One region of the Arthrobacter sp. Y-9 genome, then DNA from elsewhere that is predicted to be linked to it. Evidence: riboswitches for the same ligand, from Rfam matches in the RefSeq annotation. Region 1 holds a riboswitch; the other holds the start of a gene.

The links. A riboswitch is a leader RNA that binds a small molecule or an ion and turns the genes downstream of it on or off. The one in region 1 is predicted to bind S-adenosylmethionine.
Region 2: another riboswitch for S-adenosylmethionine. It lies ahead of P9849_RS03650 (hypothetical protein); the one in region 1 lies ahead of P9849_RS05035 (bifunctional o-acetylhomoserine/o-acetylserine sulfhydrylase).

The regions. Positions count from the first base shown of each region.
Region 1 covers NZ_CP121463.1:1,159,939-1,167,699, forward strand. The annotation lists gene P9849_RS05000 (1-phosphofructokinase family hexose kinase) at 1-172, shown strand, start outside; gene P9849_RS05005 (class II fructose-bisphosphate aldolase) at 169-1,017, shown strand; gene P9849_RS05010 (DeoR/GlpR family DNA-binding transcription regulator) at 1,014-1,859, shown strand; gene P9849_RS05015 (histidine phosphatase family protein) at 1,926-2,606, opposite strand; gene P9849_RS05020 (type II CAAX endopeptidase family protein) at 2,697-3,521, shown strand; gene P9849_RS05025 (hypothetical protein) at 3,571-5,181, opposite strand; gene P9849_RS05030 (VOC family protein) at 5,427-6,065, opposite strand; SAM riboswitch class IV at 6,193-6,310, shown strand; gene P9849_RS05035 (bifunctional o-acetylhomoserine/o-acetylserine sulfhydrylase) at 6,396-7,715, shown strand.
Region 2 covers NZ_CP121463.1:814,972-822,732, reverse strand. The annotation lists gene P9849_RS03655 (cupin domain-containing protein) at 137-712, opposite strand; SAM riboswitch class IV at 956-1,064, shown strand; gene P9849_RS03650 (hypothetical protein) at 1,076-1,378, shown strand; gene P9849_RS03645 (VIT1/CCC1 transporter family protein) at 1,430-2,521, shown strand; gene P9849_RS03640 (YdcF family protein) at 2,652-3,683, shown strand; gene P9849_RS03635 (MarR family transcriptional regulator) at 3,678-4,184, opposite strand; gene P9849_RS03630 (CsbD family protein) at 4,410-4,586, opposite strand; gene P9849_RS03625 (GlsB/YeaQ/YmgE family stress response membrane protein) at 4,671-4,934, opposite strand; gene P9849_RS03620 (hypothetical protein) at 4,980-5,294, opposite strand; gene P9849_RS03615 (sodium:solute symporter) at 5,747-7,267, opposite strand; gene P9849_RS03610 (thiamine pyrophosphate-binding protein) at 7,482-7,761, shown strand, end outside.

The DNA.
Region 1 (7,761 bases):
CTCCGCCCTGGCGACGGCGCTCGCCGAAGGCCTGGACGACCCGGAAGATCTGCTGCGGCGTGCCACCTCCTGGTCGGCGGCCGCGGTCCTGATGCGGGGAGCCGGCGAGATCTCGCCCCGGCACACCGAACTGGAACAACACCTGATCATCACCCTGGAGGAACTTGCATGAGCCTGGTCAGCACCCGCACCATCATGGACCGCGCCACAGGACGGGGGAGCGGTCAGGGGGCGTTCAACGTCATCCACCTGGAGACCGTCGAAGGGCTCATCGCGGGTGCTGAGCAGGCGGGCCTGCCGCTCATCCTCCAGATCTCGGAGAACTGCGCCAAGTACCACGGCGGACTGGAGCCCATCGCGCTCGCGACGCTGTCCGCGGGCCGCGCCGCCGGGGTCGACATCGCCGTGCACCTGGACCACGCCGAAAGCGAGGAGCTGGCGCGGCAGGCGGTCGACCTCGGCTTCGGCTCCATCATGTACGACGGCGCGCACCTCGACTACGAGGAGAACGTCGCCTCGACAGTGCGCGTGCGGGAGTACGCGCACGCCGCGGGCGTCTACGTCGAGGCGGAGCTGGGCAAGGTGGGAGGCAAGGACGGGGCTCACGCGCCCGGCGTGCTGACCGACCCGCAGGAGGCCCGGGACTTCGTCGCGGCCACCGGCGTCGATGCCCTGGCCGTGGCGGTCGGTTCCTCGCACGCGATGACCAGCCGCGACGCCCAGCTGAACCTGGAACGCATCGCCGCCCTGCACGCCGCGCTGGACGTGCCGCTCGTGCTGCACGGCTCCTCCGGCGTCTCCGACGCGAACATCCAGGCGGCGATCCGTGCGGGCATGACGAAGATCAACGTCTCGACACACCTTAACGGTTTCTTCACACGGGCTGTGCGCGAGTACCTTGAAGCTCATCCGGATATTGTGGATTCCCGGAAATACCTGGGGGCGGGGCGGGCTGCACTGATTCCAGAAGTGGCCCGGCTTCTGACTCTCTTCGACACTGCGGAGCGTGCTTCATGAACCGGACCGACCGATTGACGGCCATTCTCGACCTCCTGGCCGAGCGTGGCCAGATCGAGGTGGAGGACATCGTCACCCAGCTGGGCGTCTCTCCCGCCACGGCACGCCGTGACCTGGATTCGCTGGCCAAGCAGCGGCTGCTGAGCCGCACCCGCGGCGGCGCCACGACGGGCTCCGTCTCCTATGACCTGCCCGGCCGCTACAACCGGGACGACAACGCCGAGGCGAAGCAGCAGATCGCCCTCGCCGCGTCCTCCCTCGTGGAGCCGTACATGGTGGTGGGCCTGGGCGGAGGCACCACGAGCACGGCCCTGGCGCAGGTCCTGGCCACCCGGGATGACCTCAACGCGCCGTCCAACCGGCCCACGCTGACCGTGGTCACCAACGCGATCAACATCGCCTCTCAGCTCGCCGTGCGCCCGAACATCAAGATCATGGTCACCGGCGGCATCCTGAATCCGCGCTCCTACGAACTGGTGGGTCCGTTCACGGACACCATCATGCAGAAGGTGGCGCTGGACATCGCGTTCATCGGCGTCAACGGAGTGGACCCGGTTCTCGGCCCCACCATCAACGACGAGGGCGAAGCCCAGGTGAACTCCCTCATGGCCAAGCGGGCCCTGGAGGGCTACATCCTGGCCGACTCCTCGAAGATTGGGAAACGGGCCTTCGCCACGATGCACGGCTTCCAGATGCGCAACCTCATCACGGACGAGGGCATCTCCGCCAAGGACCTCAAGGCCTTCCAGGACCGCGGCACCAAGGTGCTCGTGGCCCGGGACGGCGTGGCGGATCACCGGCACGCGTCGTCGGTCCCGACCGAGGAGGAACCGGCGCACTAGGGCCGGGCGGCCAGGGCCGGTCCGCCTTCACGGCGGGGCCGGGCCACGTCCCAGACGTGGCCCGTCTCAGAAGTGCAGCGGCGGCGCATCCAGGACGGTCGCCGTCTCACGGCATTGCGTCCACTGGCTGAACGGCGCGTCCAGCCGGTACTTGCCGTGCTCCTCGCGGATGAGGGTGCGGATCTCGGCGTTCCCCGGGTTGTTGAGCGACTCGAAGTACTCCACGGACCAGTGGAACCAGCGCATGCAGAACAGCCGCATCGTGAGGCCGTGCGTGACCAGGAGCGCGTTGGGGGCGTAGCTCGGCTTGGACCAGTGACGGTACAGGGTCTCCATGAAGCTGGAGATGCGGTCGTAGACGTCAGACCCCGACTCACCCTCACGGAACCGGTAGAAGAAGTGGCCGTACGCGTTCCGGAGCTCCTTCTGATCCGCGATGTCCCCGGCGATCTGGAAGTTCGCCCAGTCCTGCTCCCGGAGACGCGGCTCCTCGATGACGCGTTCGGTCAGATCGCCCAGTCCCAGGGCGTCCAGGGTCTGATAGGCCCTCAGGTACGGTGAGACGTAGACGCAGACCTGCTGGCCGTCCAGCTGCCGGCGGATCTTCTCACCCGCCTGACGGGCCTGCTCCACTCCGAGCTCGGTGAGCGGAATCCGGTAGTCCGGGACCCGGTTGTAGATCCCGGTGTCCACATTGGCCGCCGACTGCCCGTGCCGGATCATGATGATTTGCTGCGGCGCACTCATAGGCCCAGCTTAGGCGCACCGCCGGGCCACGGGGCGCCGCGGGTTCGGCGGAGTGTGCGCGTGTCCGCGGCGCGTCACTACAGTGGTGACATGCCGCGCCTGAAGCCGTCCCCGCCGTCGTCGTCCCTGGACTGGGAGCCTCTCGCGGACGAGGGGCGACGGCGGCGCCTCTGGTGGGAGATCGCGCTCGTGCTGGGGCTGTCCCTGGGACAGTCGGCGGTGTACTCGGTGGTGCAGCTCGCCGACAAGCTGAGCCGCGGGCCGCTCTCCTCCGCGACGTCCACCCTGAACCCCTCCCGCAATCAGCGGGAGTTCTTCGATCTGCTCTACCAGCTGCTGGACATCGTGTTCTCGCTGGTGCCGGTGCTGCTCGCCTTCCATCTCCTCGCCACCTTCCTGCCCTGGCGCGGCGAGGCGGGACGGAAGCCCTGGCGGGGGATGGGCTTCGACCTGGCACGGCCGGCGCGCGACGCCGGGACCGGCCTGGCGCTCGCCGTCGGCATCGGCGCGGGGACGCTGGCGCTGTACGCGGCAGGCCGGGCGCTCGGCGTCACGACGGCGATCATCCCGGCCGCGCTGGACGCCCACTGGTGGACGGTGCCGGTCCTGGTGCTGTCGGGCATCCGGCACGGCGTGCTGGAGGAGACCCTGGTGGTCGGCTACCTGTTCCGGCGGCTCGGGCAGCTGCGCTTCTCTCCACTGTGGATCGTGCTGGCCAGCGCCCTGCTCCGGGGCAGCTATCACCTGTATCAGGGATTCGGGCCGTTCCTCGGCAATGTCGTGATGGGGCTCGTGTTCGGCTGGGTGTACCTGAAGTGGCGGCGCGTGATGCCGCTCGTGGTGGCGCACGCTCTGCTCGATGTGGGGGCGTTCGTGGGCTACGACCTGTTCGGCAAGGCGATCGGGCTGGGCTAGGCACGGGCATCCGGGCCGGCTCGGGCATGGGTGCCAGGCACCCATGCCGTCAGCGGGCGCCGAGCAGTTCTTCGCTGAGCGCCGTGGCCAGCTTGTCGAAACCGTTCAACCGCTCCCGGGCCGCCGGCGACACCGTGCCGGTGCCCTGGCCGCGGTCCGGCAGGGCCGACATCTCGACCAGCAGCAGCCCCGGCGTCTCGGCCGTGGTGTCCGCGATCAGGGCGGTGCGCCGCGTGTCCGGGGCGCCGCGGACCGCCTCCCCGGCACTGGCCTTGGCGGAATGCCCCGCGAACTCGGTGTCGCGGGCGGTGCGGGTCTTCGTGAGGAGCAGCTTGCTGTTCAGCGGCAGATCCGCCACGGCGCCGATGCGGACCACCACGCTATGACTCGGCTCCACGAACTCGCACAGCACCGGGAGGACGCCGGAGTCGAATGCTCCGCCACCCGGCGGGACGGCCGTGACCGCTTCCAGTGACGACCCGGCGATCCTCCGGACCGTCGGGGCCGCGGCCGTGCACAGGGTGTCTGCATCCGCCGCGCCGAGTGTGACCGTCTGCCGCGGGTCCGAGGCTGCTGCGGCGCCTGTGGCCGGCGCGCATTGCCGGAGGTCCTGGTCCACGACGTGGGAGCACGCCCCGACCGCGGCGAGATCCGGCTCCGTCGCCGAGTACACGAGGGGCGTCTTCGCCAGGGTCTGCGGCGCGGCCTTGGCGAGGACGGGGACGAGCTTCTGCGCGAGGGCGGAGGCGTCGGCGCACGTCGCCGCCTCCGCCTGGGCCTGAACGACGCGGTCGCGCACGGGCGTCTGGTTCGGCCAGGCATCCCAGAGGAGCGTGCAGCCGGCTCCGGAATCCTTCCAGAACAGGACCTCGGTCCCCGCGATCGGCCGCACCTCGCTGTCCTGCCAGCCGCCCCCGGTGCGCAGTTCCGCCAGGGGTTTCCGGTAGGCGAGCGTGAGGGCCTGCCGCGTGTAGACGGGCGCGCCGCCCGAGGCCGCCGCGTCCCGCCAGACACCGCATTCGGCGAGGCTGCCGGTGAAGGACGTGCGGGGCGCCAGGACTTGTCCCGCCGGGAGTGGCCCGAGCGCCGAGGACAGGACATCGCACACGGAGACGCCGGGCCGGGGGTCCTTCCGCGCGAACGACGCCGGATCGTCCCGCAGGCGCGGAGCGACGGTCTTGGCGTACGCCTCGGGCTGCGTGCAGTCGTAGGCGCCCACCGGATCCTGGGCGAGGGTGATGGCGTGGTCGAAGTCGACCGGGAGGCTGATCGTGCACCGGCCGGTCGCCTTGGTGGAGCGGTAGGCCACCACCCCGCCGAGGTCGAGCCGCTCCTGTCCGTGCCGCTGGGACGCGGTGCTGTCCGCGTAGCTCACGGCCTGCACGCCCTCGTCCTGGACCCGGCAGTCGAAGGGGGTGGCGCTGATGAGTCCGGGTTTCCGTCCGAGACCAGTGGTGATGCGGGGGTCGAGGAGCGCGCAGGGGTCGACGGCCGCCAGCTGCCGCCGGACGGCGGCCTGGTCGCGGTCGGGGTTGCCCGCCGGGATGACCCGCTGCGTCGGGGACGGCGACGTCGGGGCAGGCCGGCCGCCGTCGGGGGTGCAGGCTGTGACCAGCACGGCCAGCAACGCGAGTGCGGCTGCGAGTGACGTTCTCTTCATGGGCCCTCCCTCTGGGCTCTGACACCACGCCCGCGCCGGCGAGCATGGCCTGATCAGCGAGCGGCTCCGCGGACCGTCCGGGGCGGTGACCTGCTCGGTGCGTGGCGCCGCTCTCTGGTGGACTCATGGTACTGAACACGGGCCGCCCCGGAAGAGGGGTGGCGCCGTGGCGCTGGGGTACGGCGAAGGCCGCCGTTCCGCGCGATGCGGAACAGGCGGCCTTCAGACGGCGTGGCGGGTGAGCCTCAGAGGGTCACGGAGCCGTTCGCCGTTTCGAAGGTCACGGACATGATGCCGGGGGTGCCGTGCGGAGCGATCCACTCCACGGCGACGTCCTCCAGCGGGTTCTCCACTTCCTCGCCGAGCCACTCGGTCACGCGTTCCGCGGAACCGGCGATGGTGAGGCTGGAGACCCGGACGTCGCTCGGGTACACGAGCGACGGGTGGAGGGTGGAGTCACCCTCCCACTTGAGCATGTACGGCACCTGCGGGTCCGCGATGAGACCCAGGATGCCGATCTGCTTCCAGATGAGCTCGCGGCCGTCGGGGAACTTGCGGTTCCCGGGGACGGCCTCGCGGCCCAGACGTGATTCGAAGGGGGCCAGGTCGTCCACGGCGACGCACCAGCCCATCCACCCACCGCCCATCGCGGAGCGGGCCCGCACGGCCTGGCCGAACGGCGCCTTGTCCGAAGCGGGGTGGTCCAGGACTTCCACGACCTCAAGATATTTGTGGTCGGCCAAGGGGAAGATCATGTTGCGGGTGCCGAAACGGGGGTGTACCCCACCGCGCACCGCGTGCAGTCCAAGAGCGGCAGAAATGCGCTCCGCCGTGGCCTCCAGGCCATCGCGTTCACAAGCGTAAGAAACGTGATCCATGCGCATGGCATCATCCTTGCACTTTGTGACTAGGCACTCAGCTTAGGGTTACCTAAGTCACGCGACAGCCTCTGGGACGTTCTGTGACGCACCCCTTTTCCGCACTCCCTCCGGCCCCCTACCCTGGGTTGCAGGTCATGAGTGCCAGCATCGAGCCCCGGCTTGCTGGCCGGCAACCCTCCGTCCGCGGCGGGGTGCCCCGGGTGAAGACCAGGCGGGTCGGCATGCACGCCGGCACGCAAGCGCGGGCCGTGGGCGCCGTCTCCTTCCTTCCGGAAGGCTGACGCCGCGATGGTGGGGGAGACCGTTCCTGGCCCTTGAAATCTAAGGAAAGCCATGACCAACAACTGGTCCTTCGAAACCCGCCAGATCCATGTCGGACAGGAGCCGGACGCCGTCACCGGCGCGCGGGCCCTGCCGATCTACCAGACCACGTCCTTCGTGTTCCCGAGCGCCGAGAGCGCCGCCAACCGCTTCGCGCTCGCCGAGCTGGCCCCCATCTACACCCGTATCGGCAACCCGACGCAGGACGCCGTCGAGCAGCGCATCGCCAGTCTCGAAGGCGGTCTGGCGGCCCTGCTGCTCAGTTCCGGTCAGGCTGCCGAGACGTTCGCCATCCTCAATGTGGCCGAGGCGGGTGACCACGTGGTGGCCAGCCCGAGCCTGTACGGCGGCACCTACAACCTCCTGGCCAACACCCTGAAGAAGTTCGGCATCGAGGTCACCTTCGTCGAGGACCCGGACAACCTGGACCACTGGCGCGCCGCCGTCCGTCCGAACACCAAGCTCTTCTTCGCCGAGGTCGTCTCCAACCCGAGGCAGGACATCCTGGACATCGAAGGCGTGGCCTCCGTGGCGCATGAATCCGGCGTCCCGCTGATCGTGGACAACACCCTAGCCACCCCGTACCTCATCCGGCCGCTCGAGTGGGGCGCGGACATCGTGGTGCACTCGGCCACCAAGTACCTGGGCGGTCACGGCAGCGCGATCGCCGGCGTGATCGTGGACTCCGGCAAGTTCGACTTCGGCGCGGACCCGGAGAAGTTCCCGGGCTTCAACACCCCGGATGAGAGCTACAACGGACTCGTCTACGCCCGTGACCTCGGCGCGGACGGCGCTTTGGGCGCCAACCTCAGCTACATCCTGAAGGCCCGCGTGCAGCTGCTGCGTGACCTCGGATCCGCCGTCAGCCCGTTCAACGCGTTCCTCATCGCGCAGGGTCTCGAGACGCTCAGCCTCCGCGTCGAGCGCCACGTGGAGAACGCGCTGAAGGTCGCCGAATTCCTGGAGGCGCGCGACGATGTCGAACGCGTCGCGTACGCCGGCCTGCCGAGCAGCCCGTGGTACGAGCGGGGACGCAAGTACGGCCCCAACGGCATCGGCGCCGTGGTGGCGTTCGAGATCGCCGGCGGACTCGAAGCCGGCAAGGCGTTCGTGGACGCGCTGGAACTCCACTCGCATGTGGCGAACCTGGGCGATGTCCGCTCCCTCGTCATCCACCCGGCGTCCACCACGCACGCCCAGCTCAGCGAAGCAGGTCAGCGGGCCGCGGGCGTCACCCCGGGCCTGGTCCGTCTCGCCGTGGGCATCGAGCACATCGACGACATCCTGGCCGATCTGGACGCCGGTTTCCGGGCCGCCAAGGCCGCCGTCTGAGTCTCCCGTCTGAGTCCCTCGGGACATCCCAGGGCCGCGCATTCTT
Region 2 (7,761 bases), 340 kb from region 1:
CTCAGACCCTCCATAGCGAGGTCAGCGGTGGTCCGGCACTGCCATAGCGAGTTCAGGGGACACTCCACTCCAGCCTTGCGGATTCACTGCACAGAATGACCCGCCAGCGAGCGCCCGACCCCCGCGAACCACTCCCCTACGCCGCGGCGGCGGGAACCAGGACCCAGAGGACCTCGACTTCTTCATCGGTCGGGTTCAGCCAGGTGTGCGGCTCACGGCCGGGGAAGCTCAAGGTGTCGCCGGCGGAGAGTTCGTAGCGCTCATTGGAGAGGATCAGCACGATCCGGCCCTTGACCACGTGCAGCACATCGACGTCGCAGTCCACGGAGTAGAGTTCCGACTCGCCCTTGCCTCCGGGCTCGATGACTCCCCTCAGCAACTGCACCCGGCGTTCGGACCGTGCGGTGAGCAGGGTCTCGATGATCCCGTCGCCACCGAACGAGATCTTGGGAGCCTCGTCGGCCCGGGTCAGCGCCACGTCGGTCGCCGCGAACAGATCACCGATGTCCACCGACAGCACCTGGCAGAGCGTGACGAGGGACGCCACGGAGGGCGAGGTCAGATCGCGTTCCACCCGGGACAGGAAGCCCTTGGTCAGGCCGGTCACCTCGGCCACCTGCTCGATCGTCATGCGCTGAGCCTTGCGGGCCGCACGGATCCGCGAGCCGATGTTGATCGGCGCGTTGCTCGGCTCGATGGGGAGGGCTTTCATGGTGGCCTTTCAATCGCGGGCGCCGCTCGAGGTGGGGGGATCCACGAGTTGGGCACGGAAGTGTTCCCGGTCACGTTGGGCAGCTTCTGGAAGCGAGTTTAGTACCAGGGATCAAGTTATGCCTGCACCTCAACTTGGATCCGTCGCAACCGGAGTCTCCCCAGCTCAACACCGCGTCACAGGACCCCCGGCCGACCGCAGATCCCTGCCGCGCTCCGCCGTCGTCCGCTACAGTGTAGTCAGCTTCACGAGAGGTGGCGCCAAGCTCCGACTGGCCACCCGCCAACCCCATGTTCACGGGTGGCTCGGATGCAGAAGCGGCCCCGTTCTCCTGGCGGGGCAAGAGCACACGCAAGGATTCTCATGTCCGTCACCGTCCTGCCCGCCGTCGACCTCCAGAGCGGCCGGGTCACCCTGTTCCTCCACGGCGCCAGCCACCACTACTTCTGCGCGCAGCCGCATCAGCTGATCGACGCGCTGAACCGGGCGGTCCGGCCCCCTGTCTGGGAGGACGACGGCGTGCTGACGGTCCGCGTCGCGGTCACGGGTCTGCGGGCCGGACGGGAGCTCAGATTCAGCCTTCAGCCGCTCTCCCGATTGCGGTCCACCGAAACCGGAAGCGTCGGTGAACCGTCCGAAAATCCGCGGAATTTCGCGCTACAGTGAGGGCTGCGCAATGGGGCGCCACCTCCGACCACACCTCAGGAGCAGGATCCCATGAACACCCCTCAAGCGTCACCCGCCGATATCCGGCGCTGGCAGCAGTACCTTGCGGACGAACGCGCCGAAGCCTCCGTGTACCGCGATCTGGCGGCCCGTCGCGAAGGCGAGGAGAAGGCGATCCTCCTGGCTCTCGCGGAAGCCGAGGGCCGGCATGAAGCCCATTGGCTGACACTGCTGGGCGATCAGGCGGACAAGCCCCGCCATGCCTCCCTCAACAGCCGGTTCCTGGGCTTCCTGGCCCGGAACTTCGGCTCCGTATTCGTTCTGGCGCTGGCTCAGCGCGCCGAGGGCCGCTCCCCGTACGCGACCGATCCCCACGCCACCCCCGCCATGGCCGCCGATGAGCAGATCCATGAAGAAGTGGTGCGAGGCCTCGCCACCCGCGGCCGCGCCCGGCTGTCCGGGACGTTCCGCGCCGCCGTGTTCGGGGCGAACGACGGCCTGGTCAGCAACCTCTCCCTCGTCATGGGCATGGCGGCCACCGGCGTCGACAGCCAGGTGGTCCTCTTCAGCGGCGTCGCGGGCCTGCTGGCCGGCGCCCTCTCGATGGGCGCGGGCGAATACGTCTCGGTCCGTTCCCAGCGGGAACTCCTGGAGGCCAGCCGCCCCACACAGATCACGCTCGACGCCGCACCGCGCCTCGATCTGGAGCACAACGAGCTCGTCCTGGTCTACCTGGCGCGCGGCATGAGCCGCGAAGCCGCCGAGCACCGCGCCGCGGAACGGATGGGGCGCTTCAGCTGCGACTGCGACCCGAGCCTCTCCCTGCATCCCGAGGCCCCCGAGACGACGAACGACCATGAGGAGATCGGCACCGCCTGGGGCGCCGCCTCGTCCAGCTTCTGCTTCTTCGCCTCCGGCGCGCTCATCCCGATCCTGCCGTTCCTCTTCGGCATGAGCGGTTTCGGCGCGCTGGCGCTGTCGGTGGTCCTGGTGGGCCTGGTGCTGCTCGGCACGGGCGCGGTCGTTGGGCTGCTCTCCGGCACGTCGCCGCTCAGCCGTGCGCTGCGTCAGCTGCTGATCGGACTCGGCGCGGCCGGGGCCACCTACCTTCTGGGCCTGCTGTTCGGGGCCACGATCGGCTGATCCGCTCACTGACCGACGACGGCGCACCCTCCCCTGGCACACAGGCGGAGGGTGCGTCTTTGCCCACATACGGCTCGCGGCCACCCGTCCCCTCCCGGCCTCTGCGTAGAGTTACGTGCGGGAGGAACGTATGGACAACATCACCAGGGTGATCCTGGAGAACATCACCACGGTGCTCGCCATCGTGTTCGCACTGGCCGCCGCCGTGAGCACCTGGAGGGACCGCCGCCGCATGAGGAACGGGGTCTTCCTGCTCCTCGCGCTGGGCTTCGCGCTGCTGAGCCTGGGCCGGAACGACGACACGGCGTGGCTGCTGCTGATCGTCGTGCTGCTCGCCATCCTCGCGGTGCCCGTGCTCGGACTCTTCCTCGTGGTGAACGGCGTCGTCATGCTACGGCGCGAGGGACGGTCCATGGCGAATCTGCTGTCTCTCGCCGTGGGCCTGCTCGTGCTGTTCGCCCCCTTCCTGCTGGGGCTGCTCGAACGGTTTGCCGGAGGTCCCGAGGCACCCCTCTGGGTGAGCATGGTCCCCTTCCTCCTCTTCATGCTGGTGGCCTATGTGGGCTTCGTGTTCTGCGCATTCCTCCTGTACTCCTTCATCTACGCGCGTACCCGGAGCAAACAGGTGCCGGATTACGTCATCATCCTCGGGTCCGGCCTGATCGGCGGGAAGGTCCCCCCGCTGCTCGCAGGGCGTCTGGACAAGGCGGTGCAGATCCACCGGGCGGCGCCCGAAGGGTCTCGCCCGGTGCTCATTCCGAGTGGCGGCCAGGGCCCTGACGAAAGCCGCAGCGAGGGCGCAGCCATGGCCGAGTATCTGGTGGACGCCGGCGTTCCCGAGTCCGATGTGCTGCCGGAGACCGAGGCTCGCACCACGATGGAGAACCTCGAGTTCTCGCGTGCTCTGATGACGAAGAACGATCCGGTCGTCACGGTGACGACCAGCAGTTATCACGTCTTCCGGGCGGCGATGTACACCCGCCGTGCGGGGATGAAGGCAGTGGTGCGTGGCTCGAAGACCGCGGCCTACTTCGTCCCCAGCGCATTTCTGCGCGAGTTCGTCGCCGTGTTCCTGCAGTACAAGTGGATCAACTTCGGCGTGTGCGCGGCGATCGTGCTCGGCTGCCTCGCGCTGCTCTGGGAGTCATACCGCTGGTCATGACGTCTTCCGGAAGACGCCTGAGCCGGACTCCCGCAGAGCGGCGATGCAGTCCGTGAGGAACCCCTCCACGATCGAGAGTTCCTCATCGTCGAAGGACCGGGCCACCGCGGTCAGGGCTTCTGCCTGGACTTCCAGGATCGAATGGACCACGGTCCGTGCACGTTCGGTCGGATGCAGGATGTTGAACCGCCGGTCCCTGGCATCGGGCTCGCGGACCAGATAACCGGCCCTCTCCAATCGCGCCACCAGGGTGGTGGTGGAGGCAGACGAGAGACCCAGATGTCTCTCGATCCTGGAGGCCGTGACCTGCCGGTGTCCGGACTCGGCGAGCAGGTACCGCAGCGCGGCGAGGTCGGTGGAGTTCACGTTCAATTCCTCGCGGAGGCCTTCACGGGCCTGTTCCGCGGCGATCGTGAACTCACGGAGATGATGGAGGGCGGAAAGCGCCTGGTCGTGACGATCGCTTTCCTGCCAGCGCCTGTCGATCAGTTCGAGCGCCATCGAAAATCAACCTTTTCGATTTCGGGGTACTACGGGCCCGCTCTCCCGGGATGTCTCGTCACCGCACGGGACCAGCGGGGCGATGCGCCACCGGGGTCTTCACGCTCCCCCGGCGCGCTGACGAGCGGGAATCTCTTCCCGCCGGCAACCCGTCAGGGCCGGCACCCCCACGATGATGTGGGTCGATGCCGGCACCGACGAAGGCGCAGGGTCAATGACCTTGGGTCACTTGTCTTTGAAGGCGTCCTTGACGTCCTCGCCGGCCTGCTTGACGTCACCCTTGGCCTGCTGAAGCTTGCCTTCAGCCTCCAGCTTGTGGTTGTCCGTCGCCTCGCCGATGACTTCCTTGGCCTTGCCGACCGCCTGATCGGCAGCGTTCTTGGCCTTGTCGATGAAACTCATGATGTTCTTCCTTTCAGTGAGTGCTGAAAACCGTGGCGGGCCGTGAGGGCACGACACTGCGGACGGCTGTGAGGGTCCGAGTCCTCAGGCCCGGCTCTTGCGGGTCAAAGCCCCCCAGACGACCAGGACCAGCACGGCGCCGCCGATCGCGAGCAGCCAGGATCCGAGGGACCAGAAGCTGTTGACGCCCTCGTGGAACAGTGCCGATCCGATCCAGCCACCGACCAGCGCGCCGACGACGCCCAGGACGAGCGTCGAGAGCCAGCCGCCCCCGTGCTCACCCGGAGTGATGGCCTTGGCGATGGCGCCTGCGATCAGGCCCAGAATGATCCAACCGAGAAATCCCATGATTTCCTCCTCAAATAGTGCTGAACAGTGTGTCGGTGAAGATTGTCAGGCGGTGGCCAGGGCGGGCTGGGAACCCGACCGGTGATCCGCGGGGTGCGCGTCGGCCGTGGCTTCGACGGCGAAGCGGACGTGACGCTGGACGAAGCTCGCATCGAGCAGCTTCTCCATGTCCGGAATGAGCCGCTCCTCGACGAGGGCCATCACCGCCACGGGGTCGGCGGTGCCGCTCATCGTATAGACGGCGTGCAATACGAGCCCGTCGGAGTCACCCTCGACCCGGACGCTCGCGTCGGCAAGCGCAGGGTGCGCCTTCGCCGCATTGACAGAGGCCCTGGCAACCAGGCTCTGGTAGCTTTCCATCTCGCTCTCCCGAATTCTCTGAAGTGTGCAACTCAAGAAATGCAACCGCCCGCAGGCGGGGGAACCGTGATCCGCTCCTCCCCCAGCCGGCGGCGGAATGGATCATGCGCATCACGCTAACACATAGCTCGCTTGTCTAGCTAGTCGTCGAATCAACGCTTCGCACTGAGTGCAGTTCCCCTACATTCGTGATCTTTTGGCGATCAGCGGCACGCATCTCTTTAGATAGCTAGACTTCCGATCCACCGAGACCCCGCGGTCGAATGGCTCTTAACGGTCAGCGCGCTGCTCAGATCACCCGCCCCGGGACGCACGAAACCCGCCCCGGTCGGTGACCGGGACGGCTTGCGTGTGGAGTGGACTTCAGTGCCGCAGCGCGGCGCCGACGACCCCATCCAGGGATCCGGCGTCGCTCCTCACACCAGGCTCTGGACGGAGGTGCGGCTACGCCGTCAGTGCGCCGGGATGACCGGCTCTTCTTCGGCGTTCGCGCCGGCCAAGCGGGCGTTCCACGCCTCGATGACCTTCGTGTCCGTGGGCGGGGTCATGAGCGACACCGCGATGTAGACGACGGCGGAGGAGATCAGGCCGTAGTAGATCGGCTCGTTGGCGTAGACGCCGTCGAGCGGGACCTTGGCGTTGATCTCGAGGATGATCATGGTGCCGAGGGTGACCACGGTGCCGACGGCCATGGAGACTGCGGCGCCCATTCCGGTGCCGCGCTTCCACACGAGACCGCCCAGGATCGCGACCAGGAGGCCGCCCACCAGGATGTCATACGCGATGGTGAGAGCCGCGACCACGTCCTTGACCAGGATGGCGAGGATGATCGCCACCACGCCGAGGCCCAGGACCCAGAGACGGTTCTCCTTGACGTCCTCTTCGGGATTCTTATCGTGCTCGACGGCCACGTTGCGGCCGAACCAACTCGCCACGAACGGAGCGACGTCGGTGCGCGCCACAGTGGCTGCCGCGATCAGAGCGCCGGAGGCGGTGGACATCATGGCCGCGACGGCGGCGGCGAGTACCAGGCCGCCGATGGCGACCGGCAGGATGTGGGTGGCGACCTCGGCGTAGACCACGTCCTTGCCGAGGTTCGCGACGTCGATGTTCGGCAGGGCCACGTGGGCGGCCATGCCGATCACGGCGCCGGCCAGGCCGTAGAGGATGCAGTAGACGCCCGCCGTCGCGCCGCCCCAGCGGGCCACGCCGGGGGTCTTGGCGGTGAACACGCGCTGCCAGATGTCCTGGCCGATCAGCAGGCCGAGGGTGTAGACCACGAAGTACGTGATGATGGTCTGCACGCCGATGCCGTCCCACTGGAAGAACGAGGCGTTCACGCGCTGCTTGATGCCGTCCCAGCCGCCGGCCGCGCCCAGGGCGAAGGGCAGCATGAGGAAGAAGACGCCGATGGTCTTGATGAAGAACTGCACCTGGTCGGCCAGGGTGATGGACCACATGCCGCCGATGGTGGAGTAGACCAGCACGATCGCGCCGCCGATGGCGATCGCCAGCCAGCGGTCCCAGCCGAAGAGCACCACGAAGATGGTGGCGTAGGCACTGGTGGACGTGGCGCAGAGCATCAGCGTGTACGCCAGCATCACGATGCCGGAGGTCTGCGTGGCGCGCGTGCCGTACCGCAGCGTCAGCATCTGGGACACGGTGTAGATCTTCAGCTTCTGGATCATGCCCGCGAACAGCAGGCTGAGCAGCAGGACGCCGACGCCGATCGCCACCACGAGCCACATGCCGGAGATGCCGAACTTGTAGCCGAGGCCGACACCGCCGACCGTCGAGGCTCCGCCGAGGACCACGGCGGCCATGGTGCCGGTGTACAGCAGGGGGCCGAGGCGGCGGCCCGCCACCAGGAAGTCGCTGTTGTTCTTCGTCCGGGATTTGCCCCAGAAACCGAAGGCCAGCATTGCCGCGAGATAGAGGATCACGATCCCCGAATTGATGATGTTTCCGTCCATGGTGAACCTTACTCAAAGGGTGGTGCGCTGGGTCACGACCGAGCGTGACGACTGACACAAGGGTAAGTTTCCGCTTCAACCAAAGTCAACCAATCAGCAACAACGGGTGCATATTGGAAAACTCCTGGGTAGCATGGTGTTGCGCGCATCACCTTCCACGGAAGCCGCCGAAGGCCGGTCCGCGCCCACACGAACTGCTACCCGAGGGGGAGAAATGTCCGGAGAGCACCCGGCAGTACGCAACGGCGGCGACCTGGTGGTCGAGACCCTGCAGGCCCTCGGCGCCCGCACGGTCTTCGGCATCCCCGGCCAGCACGCGCTGGGCCTCTTCGACGCCATGGGCTGCGGACGGCCGCACTTCGTCTCCAGCCGCATCGAGAACAACTCCGCCTTCGCCGCGGACGGGTATTCCCGCGCCACCGGACAGCCGGGCGTCCTGTTCCTCTCGACCGGCCCCGGGGCCCTGACCTCCCTGGCCGGGTTGCAGGAGGCCT